2 regions of the Pseudomonas sp. LF020 genome follow, and region 2 is predicted to be linked to the other one. Evidence: riboswitches for the same ligand, from Rfam matches in the RefSeq annotation. Region 2 holds a riboswitch; the other holds the start of a gene.
What was found. Region 2 has a riboswitch for cobalamin ahead of cobO (cob(I)yrinic acid a,c-diamide adenosyltransferase). Riboswitches for the same ligand answer to the same signal wherever they lie in the genome.
Positions count from the first base shown of each region.

Region 1: it holds a riboswitch for cobalamin, as region 2 does, so the genes downstream of both, ACU680_RS04975 (CbtB domain-containing protein) here and cobO (cob(I)yrinic acid a,c-diamide adenosyltransferase) in region 2, are expected to answer to the same signal.

Region 1 covers NZ_JBRFIX010000002.1:188,166-195,918, reverse strand. Annotated here, with positions in the region: gene cobN (cobaltochelatase subunit CobN) at 1-2,219, opposite strand, end outside; gene cobW (cobalamin biosynthesis protein CobW) at 2,223-3,293, opposite strand; cobalamin riboswitch at 3,392-3,604, opposite strand; cobalamin riboswitch at 4,593-4,814, shown strand; gene ACU680_RS04975 (CbtB domain-containing protein) at 4,937-5,134, shown strand; gene ACU680_RS04970 (CbtA family protein) at 5,146-5,847, shown strand; gene ACU680_RS04965 (cobalamin biosynthesis protein) at 5,844-6,257, shown strand; gene cobM (precorrin-4 C(11)-methyltransferase) at 6,339-7,085, shown strand; gene nfuA (Fe-S biogenesis protein NfuA) at 7,273-7,753, opposite strand, start outside.
Region 2 covers NZ_JBRFIX010000017.1:11,754-19,506, forward strand. Annotated here, with positions in the region: gene cbiB (adenosylcobinamide-phosphate synthase CbiB) at 1-450, opposite strand, end outside; gene bluB (5,6-dimethylbenzimidazole synthase) at 447-1,097, opposite strand; gene ACU680_RS26265 (cobyrinic acid a,c-diamide synthase CobB) at 1,094-2,476, opposite strand; gene cobO (cob(I)yrinic acid a,c-diamide adenosyltransferase) at 2,473-3,084, opposite strand; cobalamin riboswitch at 3,166-3,396, opposite strand; partial or broken gene ACU680_RS26275 (hypothetical protein) at 3,560-4,143, shown strand; gene ACU680_RS26280 (PQQ-dependent sugar dehydrogenase) at 4,212-5,525, shown strand; gene ACU680_RS26285 (C40 family peptidase) at 5,659-6,195, opposite strand; gene ACU680_RS26290 (C40 family peptidase) at 6,415-7,029, opposite strand; gene hda (DnaA regulatory inactivator Hda) at 7,255-7,753, opposite strand, start outside.

The DNA.
Region 1 (7,753 bases), on a different contig from region 2:
TCAAACGCCTTGGCCAACGCCCGTAGCAGACTCGACTGCGCGCCCTTGCCGTCGCCACGCGGGATGCGCAGCAAGGCCAGCAAGGTATCGATGCGTAAACGCCCGCTCGGTGACTCGCCGAAAATGTGCAGGCCATCGCGGATCTGCGATTCCTTCAGATCACACAGATAGGTGTCCAGGCGCGGCAGCCAGATTGCTGCGTCAGCGTCGCTGTCCAGACCGGCATCAAGCTGCAGTTCGCGATCGATCTGCGTCTCGCGCACCAGTTGCAGGATGTCGCGCTGCAGCTCCCGCGCACGACGCGGATCGAGCAGTTGCGCCTCGTAATATTCGTCGGCCAGCAGCTCCAGATTGCGCAGCGGGCCGTAGGTTTCGGCGCGGGTCAGCGGCGGCATCAGGTGGTCGATGATCACCGCTTGCGTACGCCGTTTGGCCTGGGCGCCCTCGCCCGGATCGTTGACGATAAATGGATAGATATTGGGCAGCGGCCCGAGCAATGCATCCGGCCAGCAATTCTCCGAAAGGCCGACACCCTTGCCTGGCAACCATTCGAGGTTGCCGTGCTTGCCGACGTGAATCACCGCGTGCGCGCCGTAGGTGTTGCGCAGCCAGAAATAGAACGCCAGATAGCCATGGGGCGGCACCAGATCCGGGTCGTGATACACCGCGCTCGGATCGACCTGATAACCGCGCGCCGGCTGAATGCCGACGAAGGTCAGACCCAAACGCAGCCCGGCGATCATCATCCGGCCGTCGCGACACATCGGATCGTTTTGCGGCGCGCCCCAGCGTTCCAGCACGGCGGTGCGATTGGCCTGCGGCAGCGCATTGAACATCGCCAGATAGGCGTCCATCGCCAGACTTTGCTGGCACGGACGCAAGTCGATGCTGTCGAGGTCGTTGCTCACGCCGCCGAGCAATTGCTGGATCAACGCGGTGCCGCTGTCCGGCAACTGCGCCGCCAGCGGAAAGCCTTCGGCCTGCAACGCCCGCAGGATATTCAACGCGGCCGCCGGCGTATCGAGACCGACGCCATTGCCGATGCGACCGTCGCGAGTCGGGTAATTGGCGAGAATCAGCGCGATGCGTTTTTCAGCGTTCGGCAGTTGCGCCAGATCGCTCCAGCGCCGGGCCAGTTCGGCGACAAAATCCATGCGCTCGGGTTGCGCCCGATAGCAGACCACGTCGGACTGGCTGCGCTCACTGCGCCAGGCCAGATCCTTGAAGCTGATCGGCCGGCTGATGATGCGCCCGTCGAGTTCCGGCAAGGCGATGTGCATCGCCAGATCCCGTGGCCCCAGACCCTGCTCGCTGTCGCGCCAACCGGGTTCGTTGTCCTGGGCGCAGATCGCTTGAATCACCGGAATATTGCGCCGGAACGGCCGCAGATGCGGCGCTTCCGGGCTGGATTGCGCGAAGCCGGTGGTGTTGAGAATCACCGCCGCCTCGACCTCATCCAGCCAGTCCTCGACCACACTCAGACAGCCGGGTTCTTTCAGGCTGGCGACGGCGATCGGCAACGGATTGAGCCCCGCTGCCTGCAAGCGCTGGCAAAACACGTCAATGAACGCGGTGTTCGCCGCTTGCAAATGCGAGCGATAAAACAACACCGCCGCAACCGGTTGACCGGGCAGCCATTCGGCTTGCCAGTCGCACAGTGCGGCGGTGTTTTTCTGGGGGTGGTAAATCACCGTACGCGGCAGCGCTTGCGGCTCGCCCCAGACGTAGTCGCGCGCCAACCAGCGGTTGGCCAGGCAATGGAAGAAGTCCAGCGCATTGCCCATGCCGCCCTGACGCAGGAACTGCCAGAGGCGGTCGCGATCTTCGGCGGGCACAGTGCTCAGGTCGCTGAGCTCCGGGTCGGGACGGTCATCGCCCGGCACCAGAATCACCTGCACGCCGCGTTCGGACAACTCCACCAGACGCTCGACGCCATAACGCCAGTAAGCGATGCCGCCGTGCAGCGAAATCAGAATGACCTTGGCGTGACGCAGTACCTCATCGACATACAGATCGACCGAGGCATGATTCTGCACCTGCATGGGGTTGGCCAGACGCAGGCTCGGATAATCCTCGGGCAACTGCTGCGCAGCTTCGGCGAGCAGCGCCAGGCTGGAATCGCCGCTGCACAGGATCACCAGTTCGGCGGGGGTTTGTCCAAGGTCGGCAATGTTGTCATCCGACACGAAACCGCCGGGCTGGGTCCTGAGCAGGTGCATGGCTTAAACGCTGAGCGCGGCGCGCAGTTGCGCTTCGAGTTGCGCGGCGTCGAGTTCCTGACCGATCAGCACCAGACGGGTGACGCGCGCTTCGTCAGCGCCCCACTGGCGGTCGAAATGCTTGTCGAAACGCGTGCCCACGCCTTGGATCAACAGACGCATCGGCTTGTTCGGAATCGCCGCGAAGCCCTTCACGCGCAGAATGCCGTGCTGGACCACCAGTTGCGTCAGCGCGTCGAGCAGCAGGCTTTCATCGGCTTGCGGCAGTTCAATGGAGATCGAGTCGAAGGCGTCGTGATCATGGTCATCGTGATCGTCATCACCGTCGTGGTGGTGATCGTGATGACTGTGGCGGCTGTCGATGTGTTCTTCGGAACCGGCACCGAGACCGATCAGCACGTCCAGTGGCAGGCGACCGTTGCTGGCTTCGATGATTTTTACCGCTGGCGGCAGTTCTTCAGCGACTTCCAGACGTACGCGAGCGAGGTCTTCAGGGCTGGTCTGGTCGGCCTTGTTGAGGATCACCAGATCGGCGCTGGCCAGTTGGTCGGCGAACAGTTCGTGCAGCGGCGATTCGTGATCCAGGTTCGGGTCAAGTTTGCGCTGGGCGTCGACCTGATCCGGGAACGCGGCGAAGGTGCCGGCGGCCACGGCCGGGCTGTCGACCACGGTGATCACCGCGTCAACCGTGCAGGCGCTGCGGATTTCCGGCCACTGGAAGGCTTGTACCAGCGGTTTTGGCAGGGCCAGACCGGACGTCTCGATCAGTATGTGATCGAGGTCACCGCGACGGGCGACCAGTTCGCGCATCACCGGGAAGAACTCTTCCTGAACCGTGCAGCACAGGCAGCCGTTGGCCAGTTCGTAGACGCGACCGGTGGCTTCTTCTTCGGTGCAACCGATGGTGCATTGCTTGAGGATTTCACCGTCGATACCCAGCTCGCCGAATTCGTTGACGATCACCGCGATGCGGCGGCCCTGAGCGTTGTCGAGCATATGACGCAGCAAGGTGGTTTTGCCCGAGCCGAGAAAACCGGTGACGATGGTGACGGGGAGTTTGGCCAGTGTTTTCATCGGATGCCCTTTGGCAAGGTGGCGGGCATACGGGACGAGATCCGCTGCGAGCGTGCGCGCGGAAGAATTCGCCACCGGATCACCCCGCCCGGTTGTAGTGAGAAATCTGTGACGAGGCAGGTCTCCTGGCTGACGGTGTTCAGGCGCGGGGCCCGGCATTCGCTGCGCCTTCCCGCGGGCTCTGTGGATTGAGCTGGCAGTGGCGTGGCAACGAACTTCACCGTTCACAGTTGCGGGGGCAGCCGCGGCTTTGACCGCGTTCCCTTCTTAGCTTCGGCGTGGGCCGAAGAACCTCGAAGGTGCAAGGCTACGCATCGGGTGGTGACCGGTCAATGGTTGGATTGGGGGCATATCCGTTGCTGCGGTAACGGCCTCCCTAGAGTTCCGCCCTTACGGCGGGTCACTTTTGCCAGTCACCGGGTTACGGGGTTTGGTTGTTTTGGATTGGGGGCATATCCGTTGCTGCGGGGGTTGCTGATTACGGTTCCGCCCTTACGGCGGGTCACTTTTTCCAAACGCCGAAAAAGTAACCAAAAAGGCTTCCCCCGGCGTACGGCACTTCGCTGAGGCTCAGTGTTCCCTCGCTACGGTGTCCATCCGGGGGCATCGCCTCCGGTTTGCTTCGCTGCACCTCCTCTCGATGTATGCGGCTTCGCCGCATGGCGCTGCGCGCCTTCCCCCCTGATGGACACCTACGCTCGGCCTGCCGAAGGGGCTGAAGATCAAAAGCCACATCAAGAGCCAAAGCCAAAGCCAAAGCCAAAGCCAAAGCCAAAGCCAAAGCCAAAGCCAAAGCCAAAGCAAATCAAAAGATCGCAGCCTTCGGCAGCTCCTACAGGGGATTGGGTGTATTCAGATAGAGATTGGTCGGCTGTCAGGCCGCCATCGCCAGCAGGCTGGCTCCTACAGTTTAGAAAACGCACAACCCATGCGGCAAAGCCGCCCCACTCAACACGATGAGCGTTAGCTCGAGTAAAGCTTTTGATCTCAAGGCCCGTCGGCAGGCTGAGTGGAGGGGTTTATCCGGGGGTGGGAGCGCAGCGACCGTTTGGCGCAGCCAAACACAGCGAGAGGAGGTGCAGCGAAGCAAACCGTAGGCGCTGCCCCCCGGATGAATCCCGCAGCGAAGGAACCCGAGCCTAGGCGAGGGCCGAACGTCAGGGCACAGACCTTTTGGTTACTTTTGGGGCGTTTGCCAAAAGTGACCCGCCGTAAGGGCGGAACCATAGGAAGCCGTTACCGCAGCAACGGATATACCCCCATACCCATTCAATTGACTCAAATCCCCACCCATGCTCTCCTACACAACTTGTTACGGGTGCCCTTCACAGGGTGAAACGGGAAACCGGTGAATCATGTGCTTTACTCAAAGCCATGTCAGTCCGGTGCTGCCCCCGCAACGGTAAGCGAGCGAAGCGTCAGATCCACTGTGCCAATGCGGCATGGGAAGGTGATGCTTGCAGGTCGGCCAGACGCCAACCCCTCGTGAGCCCGGAGACCGGCCCGCAACACACAGCACGCATGCTGCGTCGCTGAACATAACAAACCCGCGGTGGGCGGGCGCTGTTCGAACCTCTGCGTGCCTGACCCGCAGGGGTTTTCATGCGCTCTATTCACCCGCTGACACTCCAGAGGGAAGCGCCATGTCGATCATCAGCAGCACCGGCAGCAACACCGACAAAATCTCCAGCACCGCCACCTTGAGCCAACGCCTGACCGCCGCGATTGTCGCGTCGATCCTCGGCGCCAGCCTGGTTTACTTCGCCGGTTTCTCGCACATCGAAGCGGTGCACAACGCCGCCCACGATACCCGCCACAGCGCCGCGTTCCCGTGCCACTGAGACCTGCCGCCATGATCAAGCGTATTGCGCAAACCGCAGGTTTCACCGGGCTGCTGGCCGCCCTGTTGCTGACCTTGCTGCAAAGTTTCTGGGTCTCGCCACTGATTCTGCAGGCCGAAACCTTCGAGAAATCCGAACCGGTGGCCGTTCACCAACATGCCGACGGCGCCATGGCCGGGCACACTCACGACGCCGAAGCCTGGGAACCGGAAGACGGCTGGCAACGCGTGGTCTCGACCACCGGTGGCAATCTGGTGGTGGCGGTCGGTTTCGCCCTGATGCTCGCCGGCCTGTACACCCTGCGGGCACCGACCAAAACCTCACAAGGTCTGCTCTGGGGTCTGGCCGGTTACGCAACTTTCGTGCTCGCGCCGACCTTGGGCCTGCCGCCTGAACTGCCGGGCACAGCCGCAGCCGATCTGGCGTCGCGGCAGATGTGGTGGATCGGCACCGCCGCATCCACCGCTGTTGGTCTGGCCCTGATCGTGTTCAGCCGTCATTGGTTGATGAAGCTGCTGGGCGTGGCGATTCTGGCTATGCCGCACGTGATCGGCGCACCACAACCGGAAGTGCATTCGATGCTCGCTCCGGAAGCGCTGGAAGCCCAGTTCAAAATCGCTTCGCAGTTGACCAACGTGGCGTTCTGGCTGGCCCTGGGCCTGATCAGCGCCTGGTTGTTCCGCCGCAAAAGCGATGGTCAATACCACGCATGACCGATGACCGCGCAGCGCCGACCTTCGTGGTCGGCCTGGGCTGCCAGCGCGGCTGCCCGGCCAGCACGCTGCGCGCGTTACTCGATCAGGCATTGCAGGCGCATCGCATCGAGCTGGAAGCGGTCAAGGCCCTGGCCAGCATCGATTTGAAGCGCGATGAACCGGGCTTGCAGGAACTGGCCGCACAACTTGCGTTACCACTGTTGTATTTCAGCAGCGACGAACTGGCCAGTTACCAGCAGCGACTCAGCCACCATTCGCAGATCGCCTATGAGCGCACCGGCTGCTACGGCGTGGCGGAAAGTGCCGCCCTGGCCCTTGCCGAGCAGTTGATTCAGGCACCGGCAAAATTGCTGATTTCCCGGCAAAAATACGCTCAGGCGACCCTGGCATTGGCCGGCGCTGCGTAAAATCCGGATAATCCCCCTGTTTGATCATGAGCAATCTTCATCTGAAGCGTTGCCCTGCCCCGTTTTTCACAGGATTTCTGCATGACTGTCTACTTCATCGGCGCCGGCCCCGGCGACCCGGAATTGATCACCGTCAAAGGCCAGCGGCTGATCCGCAGCTGCCCGGTAATCATCTACGCAGGCTCGCTGGTACCGGCTGCGGTGCTGGAGGGGCATCAGGCCGAAACCGTGGTCAACAGCGCCGAATTGCATCTGGAACAGATCATCGAACTGATCAAAACCGCGCATGCCAACGGCCAGGATGTGGCGCGGGTGCATTCCGGCGATCCGAGTCTGTATGGCGCGATTGGCGAGCAGATTCGTTATCTGCGTGAGCTGAACATTCCGTTCGAAATCATCCCCGGCGTCACCGCGACCGCAGCGTGTGCGGCGTTGCTCGGCGCCGAGCTGACACTGCCGGACGTTTCGCAGAGCGTGATTCTGACCCGCTACGCCGATAAAACTGCCATGCCGGCGGGTGAGGAGTTGAGCAGTCTGGCGCAGCATGGCGCGACCATGGCGATTCATCTGGGGGTCAATCATCTGCAGAAGATCATCGCCGAATTGCTGCCGCATTACGGCGCCGATTGCCCGATTGCGGTGATCCACCGGGCGACATGGCCGGATCAGGATTGGGTGGTGGGGACACTGGAGGATATTGCCGCGAAGGTGGAGGCCAAGGGGTTTCGGCGCACGGCGTTGATTCTGGTGGGACGGGTGCTGGGCAGTGAGGTGTTTAGCGAGTCATCGTTGTATCGCGCGGGGCATGCGCACCTTTACAGACCCTGAGTCAGATGACTTTTGTGGCTGGGTTCAAAACCTGTGGTGAGGGGATTTATCCCCGATGGGGTGCGAAGCAGCCCAAAAAAATGGAACTGCTGCGCAGTTCATCGGGGATAAATCCCCTCACCACAAAGTACGGGCATAAAAAAACGGCGCTCACGGGGCGCCGTTTTTCGTGTTCGCAGCGAACACCTTAGTAATAGGCGTTTTCTTTCTGCGTGTGGTCAGTCACGTCGCGCACACCTTTGAGCTCTGGAATGCGCTCGAGCAAGGTGCGCTCGATGCCTTCCTTCAGGGTCACGTCGGCCTGGCCGCAGCCCTGGCAGCCGCCGCCGAACTGCAGCACGGCAATGCCGTCCTCAACCACATCGATCAGGCTGACCTGACCGCCGTGGCTGGCCAGCCCCGGGTTGATTTCGGTTTGCAGGTAGTAGTTGATGCGCTCGTTGACCGGGCTGTCGGCGTTGACCATCGGTACTTTGGCGTTTGGCGCCTTGATGGTCAGCTGGCCGCCCATGCGGTCGGTGGCGTAGTCGACGACGGCATCGTCGAGGAACGCTTCGCTGAACGAGTCGATGTAGGCGGTGAAGCTTTTCAGCCCTAGCGCGGTATCTTCAGGTTTTTCTTCGCCCGGCTTGCAGTAGGCAATGCAGGTTTCGGCGTACTGGGTGCCA
Region 2 (7,753 bases):
GGCGAACACCGCGTCACTGCCGTTTTCCAACACCGATTCGGTGGCCGCGCGCGCCACGGCGGTGCTGTCCAGTTCGCTGGTCTGGCGGCTGACCAGATAGCCAACACGCTTGCGCGCTTCTTGCAGATCGTCAGCGCGCAAGGCGGCGGCTACCGGCGCGACATGCTCACCGAGGCTGCGCATGCCGAGGGCGCAATACAGTGCAAGGATCTCGACGATCCAGCCCACGTACGGCGCCCAGGAAAACGCCGTGGCGAGCAGCGTCAGCGGCAGCACCGCGATCACCCACGCGGTGACCCCGTGACTGCGCCAGCCGCGCCCGCCCGCATTGAAACGGCGCTCGATGCGCCCGGCAAAATTGCCAAACGCCACCAGCGGATGCCAGCGTTTCGGTTCACCCAGCAGCGCATCCAGCGCAACCGCGGCGACACTCAACAACGCCACACTCATTGATTCACTCCCCAATAATTTTCGTACAGCAACTCATTGAGCGGCCGCGCCTGCGCCCACCCTTCGAGTACCAGCATCGGCGCCGGATAGAATGCCTCGACCGGCCCCAGACACAACACCGCCAACGGTTTGGCCCCGGCCGGCAGCTGCAGCAGATCGGCCAGTGCCTGCGGTTCGAACAGCGACACCCAGCCCATGCCCAGTCCTTCGGCACGGGCCGCCAGCCACAGATTCTGGATCGCACAGGACAGCGAGGCCATGTCCATTTCCGGCAACGTGCGGCGGCCGAAAATGTGTTTTTCACGATCGTCCATCAGCGCCGCGACCAGCACTTCGGCGCAGTCGTTGATGCCTTCGACCTTGAGCTTCATGAACTCGTCACTGCGCTCGCCGAGGGCCTCGGCGGTGCGGATGCGCTCTTCTTCGACGAGGTTCTGGATCTGCCCGCGCAAGGCGCGATCGCTGATGCGGATGAAGCGCCACGGCTGCATCAGGCCGACACTGGGCGCCTGATGTGCCGCTTCAAGCAGACGGCGCAGCAGCTCCGGTTCGACCGTACCACCGGTGAAGTGGCGCATGTCGCGGCGTTCGGCGATGGCTCGGTAGACGGCTGCGCGTTCGGCCTCGGAATAGGCGTTGTCGGTCATGGCCTCTTCGCGAGCAAGCTCGCTCCCACAGGGGTTAGGTGATCCAATGTGGGAGCGAGCTTGCTCGCGAAGGCGGCCTTGAGATCTGGCGCTAACAATGCAGCAATCGCCGTAGGATTCGACGGAAAGTAAAAATGCACGTACGACGCCGTCATCCGCCCTTCCCGATAAACCGCCTCCGCCCCGCGCCCGCCATTCGGGCTGATGCCCCGGGCAATCGGCGTCAGTTCGGTGCTGGTCAGGGAATGATGATAGGTGTGACCGCGCAACGAACCTTCCGGCAGATCCACCGCTTGCAGTGCCAGTGCCGCCAGACGTTTTTGCATCACCGCCTCACCGCGCAGCAGGCCGACCAGCTCGGCGCGGGTGCCGTCGACATCGGTCAACGCGTCGAGCAGATAGAGCATGCCGCCGCACTCGGCGAGCAATGGTTTGCCGGCGGTGTGGTGCGCACGAATCGCATCGAGCATTGCGGTGTTTTGCGATAACGCGACGTGGTGCAATTCCGGATAACCACCGGGCAGATACAGGCTGTCGGCCTCGGGCAATCGGGTGTCGCGGATCGGCGAGAAGAAACTCAACTCGGCGCCCATCGCCCGCAGCAGGTCGAGGCTGGCGCCGTAGGTGAAGGCAAAGGCTTCGTCGCGAGCGACGGCGATGCGCACGCCGTCGAGCAACGGCTCGGCAGGGATCACTTCAGGCGCGGCGAATGCCACGGCCGGTGGCAGCGCTACCTCGCAACTGCTGGCCAAGGCTTCGGCGGCGGCGTCGAGACGCAGGTCGAGGTCATTCAGTTCGCTGGCCTGAACCAGGCCGAGGTGCCTGCTTGGCAACTCAATCCCGGTTTCCCGGGACAGCGCGCCGTACCAGCGCAAGCCTTCGGTGAGGCTGCCTTCGAGCAATTGCGCATGACGCAAGGTGCCGACGCGGTTGGCCAGCACGCCGGCAAACGGCAGGTTCGGCTGATAACGCGCCAGCCCCAAAGCCAGGGCGCCAAAGGTCTGGGCCATGGCGGTGCCGTCGATCACGCCGAGCACCGGCACACCGAAATGCCGCGCCAGATCAGCGCTGGACGGCGTGCCGTCGAACAGGCCCATCACGCCTTCGATCAGGATCAAATCGGCTTCGGCGGCGGCTTCCCATAACAGACGGCGGCTTTCCTGCTCGCCGACCATCCACATGTCCAGTTGATACACCGGCGCACCGCTGGCGCGCTCGAGAATCATCGGGTCGAGGAAGTCCGGGCCGCACTTGAACACGCACACCCTGCGCCCCTGATTGCGATGCAAGCGAGCGAGCGCGGCGGTGACGGTGGTCTTGCCCTGACCGGAAGCCGGCGCGGCGATCAGTACCGCCGGGCAGTGACGTGGTTGATTCAAAGTTCGACGCCTTTCTGCGCTTTGATGCCAGCCTGGAAGGCGTGTTTGAGCATGCCCATTTCGGTGACGGTATCGCCCATCTCGATCATTTCCGGCTTGGCCGCGCGACCGGTGACGATTACGTGTTGCATCGGCGGACGCGCCTGCAGGTCGCTGAGCACTCGATCCAGATCGAGGTAACCGTGCTTGAGGGCGATGTTCAATTCGTCCAGCACCACCAGGCCGATCGACGGATCACGCAGCAGCTCGCGGGACACTTCCCACGCGGCTTCGGCGGCGGCGATATCACGTTGGCGATCCTGGGTTTCCCAGGTGAAACCCTCGCCCATCACGTGAAAACGCACTTGCTCGGGGAAGCGGCGGAAGAACAGTTCTTCGCCAGTGCTGTTGCGGCCCTTGATGAACTGCACCACGCCGCACTGCATGCCGTGGCCCATGGCGCGGGCGAGCATGCCGAACGCCGAGCTGCTTTTGCCTTTGCCATTGCCGGTCAGCACCAGCACCAGGCCGCACTCGTCAGGCGAATTGGCGATGCGCTCGTCGATCAGGGCTTTTTTGCGCTGCATACGCGCCAGATGGCGTTCGTCGCGCTCGGGGGAATCGGTCATGGGGGAGCTCTCCGTTGAGGCTGGATAACGGCGGGCAGGCACAAGAATAGACGGCAAAAAGCCTGGCATCGCCCACCGTGATGCCGCTGAATGGATCAGGCCGGTCTCCGGGCTCATGAGCGGCGAATCGCCTGACTGCGCGCCTTCCCGCGTCGGTCGACACAGTGGCTCAAGGCGCAGTTTTCACTCATTTACCGTTGCGGGGGCAGCGCCGGGATCGTGATCGTTCTTCACCTGAAGACAACCCTCACCGGCTTCCCTGTTTCACTCTGTCGACACGCGTCACAGAGCACCTGAAACAAGCCGCGAAGGTTAGAGGGTTGGGGGTGGAGCGTCAATTAAAGAGGGGGCCGTCGGGCGAATAACTGCCGTCGATCAATTATCTGGCGCCATTCTTGTGCCACACTGATACAAATGATATCAAAGAGCCATGCTTTTCTCGAAAAAGCCCATCACAACAATAAGGATGATGACGATGCAAGGCATGATCATCAGCAACCCGCGCCTGGAATTCCTGCGCCGATGCTCGAACGCTGGTTTGACTGTATCGACCGCTACAACGCCATTCGCGGCGACAACGACACACCTTACTGGCATGACGAGAAAGCCAATCTCGGCTTGCTCTCTGCGGCGGCATGGATGGCCGAGCTGGTGACCCTTTGTAATACCTCGACCCGAAAGCAGAACGAGGATGGCGAGCGCAATGCCCGCGCCGATCTGTTCATTGCCGGGCCTGAGGACCGCGCTTACCTTCAGGCGACCCAGCGCTGGCCGCGGGTCAACAACCTCAATCTGACCCAGGCCCTGCTGGACATCACCAGCGAGGCCAAACGCATCAGTTTTGCCAGCGACCTCAAACTCGGCTGCCTGTTCGTCGCCCCGCAAAAGGTCCAGCACAGCGCCAGCCCCGAAGAACTGCAGGACATGGTCGACGACCTGCAAAAGGAACACTGCTGCGCAGTGGCCTGGTATTTCCCCTACGCCTACCGCAAATTGCGCAGCGAAGCGGGCAATTATCATCCGGGGATCGCCGTGCTGTTCAAAGAGGCCCGCGGTTGAGCGGTTGAACCATCGCATGCCTGTGCTTCTCTATGATTAGGTCAATGCATTCATAGGGAAGATCAGTAATGCGCAAGTCCCAGCTCGCTCTCGTCATCGCCCTCGCCGGAGGGCTCACCGCCTGTGGTGAATCCTCCAGCCTGCAAGTCTCCGACGGCACCGGCCCGTCACCGAAACTGCCCGAACCGAACAAGACCCTGATCCCGACGGTGAACATCGCCCCGGCGATCGGCTGGCCTGCGGGTGGTAAACCGACCGCCGCGGCCGGCACGCAAGTGGCCGCATTCGCCGAAGGCCTCGATCACCCGCGCTGGCTCTACGTGCTGCCCAACGGTGATGTGCTGGTGGCGGAAACCAACGCGCCACCCAAGCCTGACGACAGCAGCGGCATTCGTGGCTGGGTGATGAAGAAAGTCATGGGCAAGGCCGGCGCTGGCGTGCCGAGCCCGAATCGCATCACCCTGTTGCGCGATGCCGACCACGACGGCGTGGCCGAGACCCGCACCGTGTTCTTGCAAAACCTCAACTCGCCGTTCGGCATGACCCTGGTCGGCAACGATTTGTATGTCGCCGACACCGATCGCCTGCTGCGCTTCCACTACGAACCCGGTGCGACCGAGATCAAGACCCAGCCGATCAAAGTCACCGACCTGCCGGGCGGCACGCTGAACCATCACTGGACGAAAAACGTCATCGCCAGCAAGGACGGCAGCAAGCTGTACGTCACCGTCGGCTCGAACAGCAACGTTGGCGAGAATGGTCTGGATAAAGAAGAAGGTCGCGCGGCGATCTGGGAAGTCGATCGCGCCACCGGCAATCACCGGATCTTCGCCTCGGGCATCCGCAACCCCAACGGCCTGGCGTGGGAGCCCACCAGTGGCGCGTTGTGGACAGCGGTCAACGAGCGTGACGAGATCGGCAGCGACCTGGTGCCGGATTACATCACCTCGGTCAAGGACGGCGGCTTCTACGGCTGGCCATTCAGCTATTACGGACAGCACGTGGATGTGCGGGTGAAGCCGCAGAATCTGGATCTGGTGGCCAAGGCTATCGCCCCGGACTACGCCGTCGGCCCGCATACCGCTTCATTGGGCTTGACCTTCGCCGAAGGCAACAGCCTGCCGGCGCAGTTCAAGGAAGGCGCGTTCATCGGCCAGCACGGCTCATGGAACCGCAAACCGCACAGTGGCTATAAAGTGATTTTCGTCCCGTTCGCCGCCGGCAAGCCGAACGGAGCACCGGTGGATGTGCTGACCGGTTTCCTCGACAAGGACGAAAACGCCTTGGGTCGCCCGGTAGGCGTGGTGATCGACCAGCAAGGTGGTTTGCTGGTGGCCGATGATGTGGGGAACAAGGTGTGGCGGGTGTCGTCCGCCAAGTAACTTTTGCCTGACCTGAAACAACTGTAGGAGTGAGCCTGCTCGCGATGACGGTGTCACATTCAACATCAGTGTTGATTGATCAACCGCTATCGCGAGCAGGCTCACTCCTACATTGGACTGTGAGCTCTTTGAATTACGGGTTACGCGCCAGATGCTCCGGCTGCAGCACCCGCTTGGCACTCAGATACGCCTTCTGCCAGTAAGCCTTTGACAGGCTGTCCAGCTTCACCGTGCCGCCGGTGGCCGGCGCATGCACGAAGCGCCCTTCGCCGACGTAAATCCCCGCATGACTGACCTGTGAACCGCCGTTGGTGGCGAAGAAGATCAGATCGCCGGTCTGCAAACCCTCTTTGCCGACGTTCGGCGCCTGCATCACGATCATCTCGCGCGTCGAGCGCGGCAAGGAAATGCCAGCAGCATCGCGGTAGACGAAACCGATCAGGCCACTGCAATCGAACCCGGAGTCCGGTGTGTTGCCGCCCCAGCGATAAGGCGTGCCAACCAGGCCCAGCGCGCGAAACAGCACGTCTTCAGCAGCCGGCGAAAAAGCTTGGGAAGGTCCGAACACGACCGGGGCACGTACCACGGGCGCAGGCGGCGGCGTGCGGCTGGCGCAGGCGCTGAGCAGCGCTGCGAAGAAGATCAAAGCAAGGCGGGCCGACATCGTCATAAGCAGAACATCCTGATCTGGCTGCGGCTTTCTCTGCCGAATGGACAGAAACAAAACCGCCTGCGGAGCACGCAGGCGGTTTGCCATCAATATAGATACAGGATTCTAGCGGCTATACGACAAACTTCAAGTAAGACTTTAACTTCACCTTGTAAAGTTTAGGTCTACTCCGTGCCGGAGCCGTTTTTTGTCGCCACGGACGTGGCGACAACGGGGGAATTACTTGCGAGCGGTGACCACGGTCGGTGCCATCGCGAGGGCGCGCTTGGCTTCGATGAAAGTCTTGCTCCAGTAGCTGTCACCCAGGCTGTCGATGCGAACACCGCCGCTGCGACGACTGCTGGAGTGGATGAACTGGTTGTCACCCAGGTAGATCCCGGCGTGACTTACACGACCGCGACGACCGTTGGTGGCGAAGAACAGCAGATCGCCCGGCTCAAGGTTGCCGCGCGAGACCAGAGGCGCATCAACGTTGATCATTTCGCGAGTGGAGCGCGGCAGATTCATGCCGGCTTCTTCGCGGAACAGATAACCGATGAAACCGCTGCAGTCGAAACCGGCTTCAGAGGTACCGCCGAAACGGTAACGGGTACCGATCAGGGACATGCCGCGTTCGAGGATGCTGTCGGCCAGAACCGGGAGCTCGTACGGCTTCTTGTTGAAGTCCGAGAGTTCCTTTTCGGTGTCCAGCTCTTCCTGGTAAATAACGGAAGACTGGGCAGTGGCAGAATTTTTAACCTGTTGAGGCTGCTCTTGAACTGGAGAATGAGCAGCGCAACCGAACAACAGGGTGACGAGTGCGAGAGGCACGAGGGGTGCGAAGCGCTTTAGCATGGGCACGACCGTGGCTGAAGTTGTAAAGAAGCCGAGACTATGCCCGCTATCAGCCTCATTTGCAAATTCAATCGATCTTTTTGTGACTTCCCGGTTTCTCGTTTACATCTAAGCGCTTAAGCCCATTTGAGTCGATACGCGGTCTGCACAGGGTGCGGAAACGCGGATTTTCTGGCGCCTGAAATATGTCAAAACGTGGTCAAAGCCACGTATTTCAAGGGCTGGCTACCAGCCGAGGGTTTCTTTCAGGAACGGAATCGTCAACTTGCGCTGCGCCTGCAACGAGGCCTGATCCAGCTGTTCGAGCAGGTCGAACAATGCACTCATGCTGCGGGTGCCGCGGGTCAGGATAAAGTGTCCGACTTCATCGGTCAGGTGCAGGCCGCGACGCGACGCACGCAATTGCAGGGCACGCAATTTGTCTTCATCGGAGAGCGGACGCATCTGGAAGATCAGCGCCAGGGTCAGGCGCGATTTGAGGTCAGCCAGCTTCACCGGTAGCTCACGCGGCGAGGTTGAAGCGGCAATCAGCAAACGTCGACCGCTGTCACGCAGGCGGTTGAACAGATGAAACATCGCCTCTTCCCAGTCGGCCTTGCCGGCAATCACCTGCAAGTCATCCAGGCAGACCAGTTCGTACTGTTCAAGGTTGTCGAGGATTTCGATACCACGATCCATCAGCTCGGCCAGCGGCAGATACACCGCCGGTTCGCCCATCTGCTCG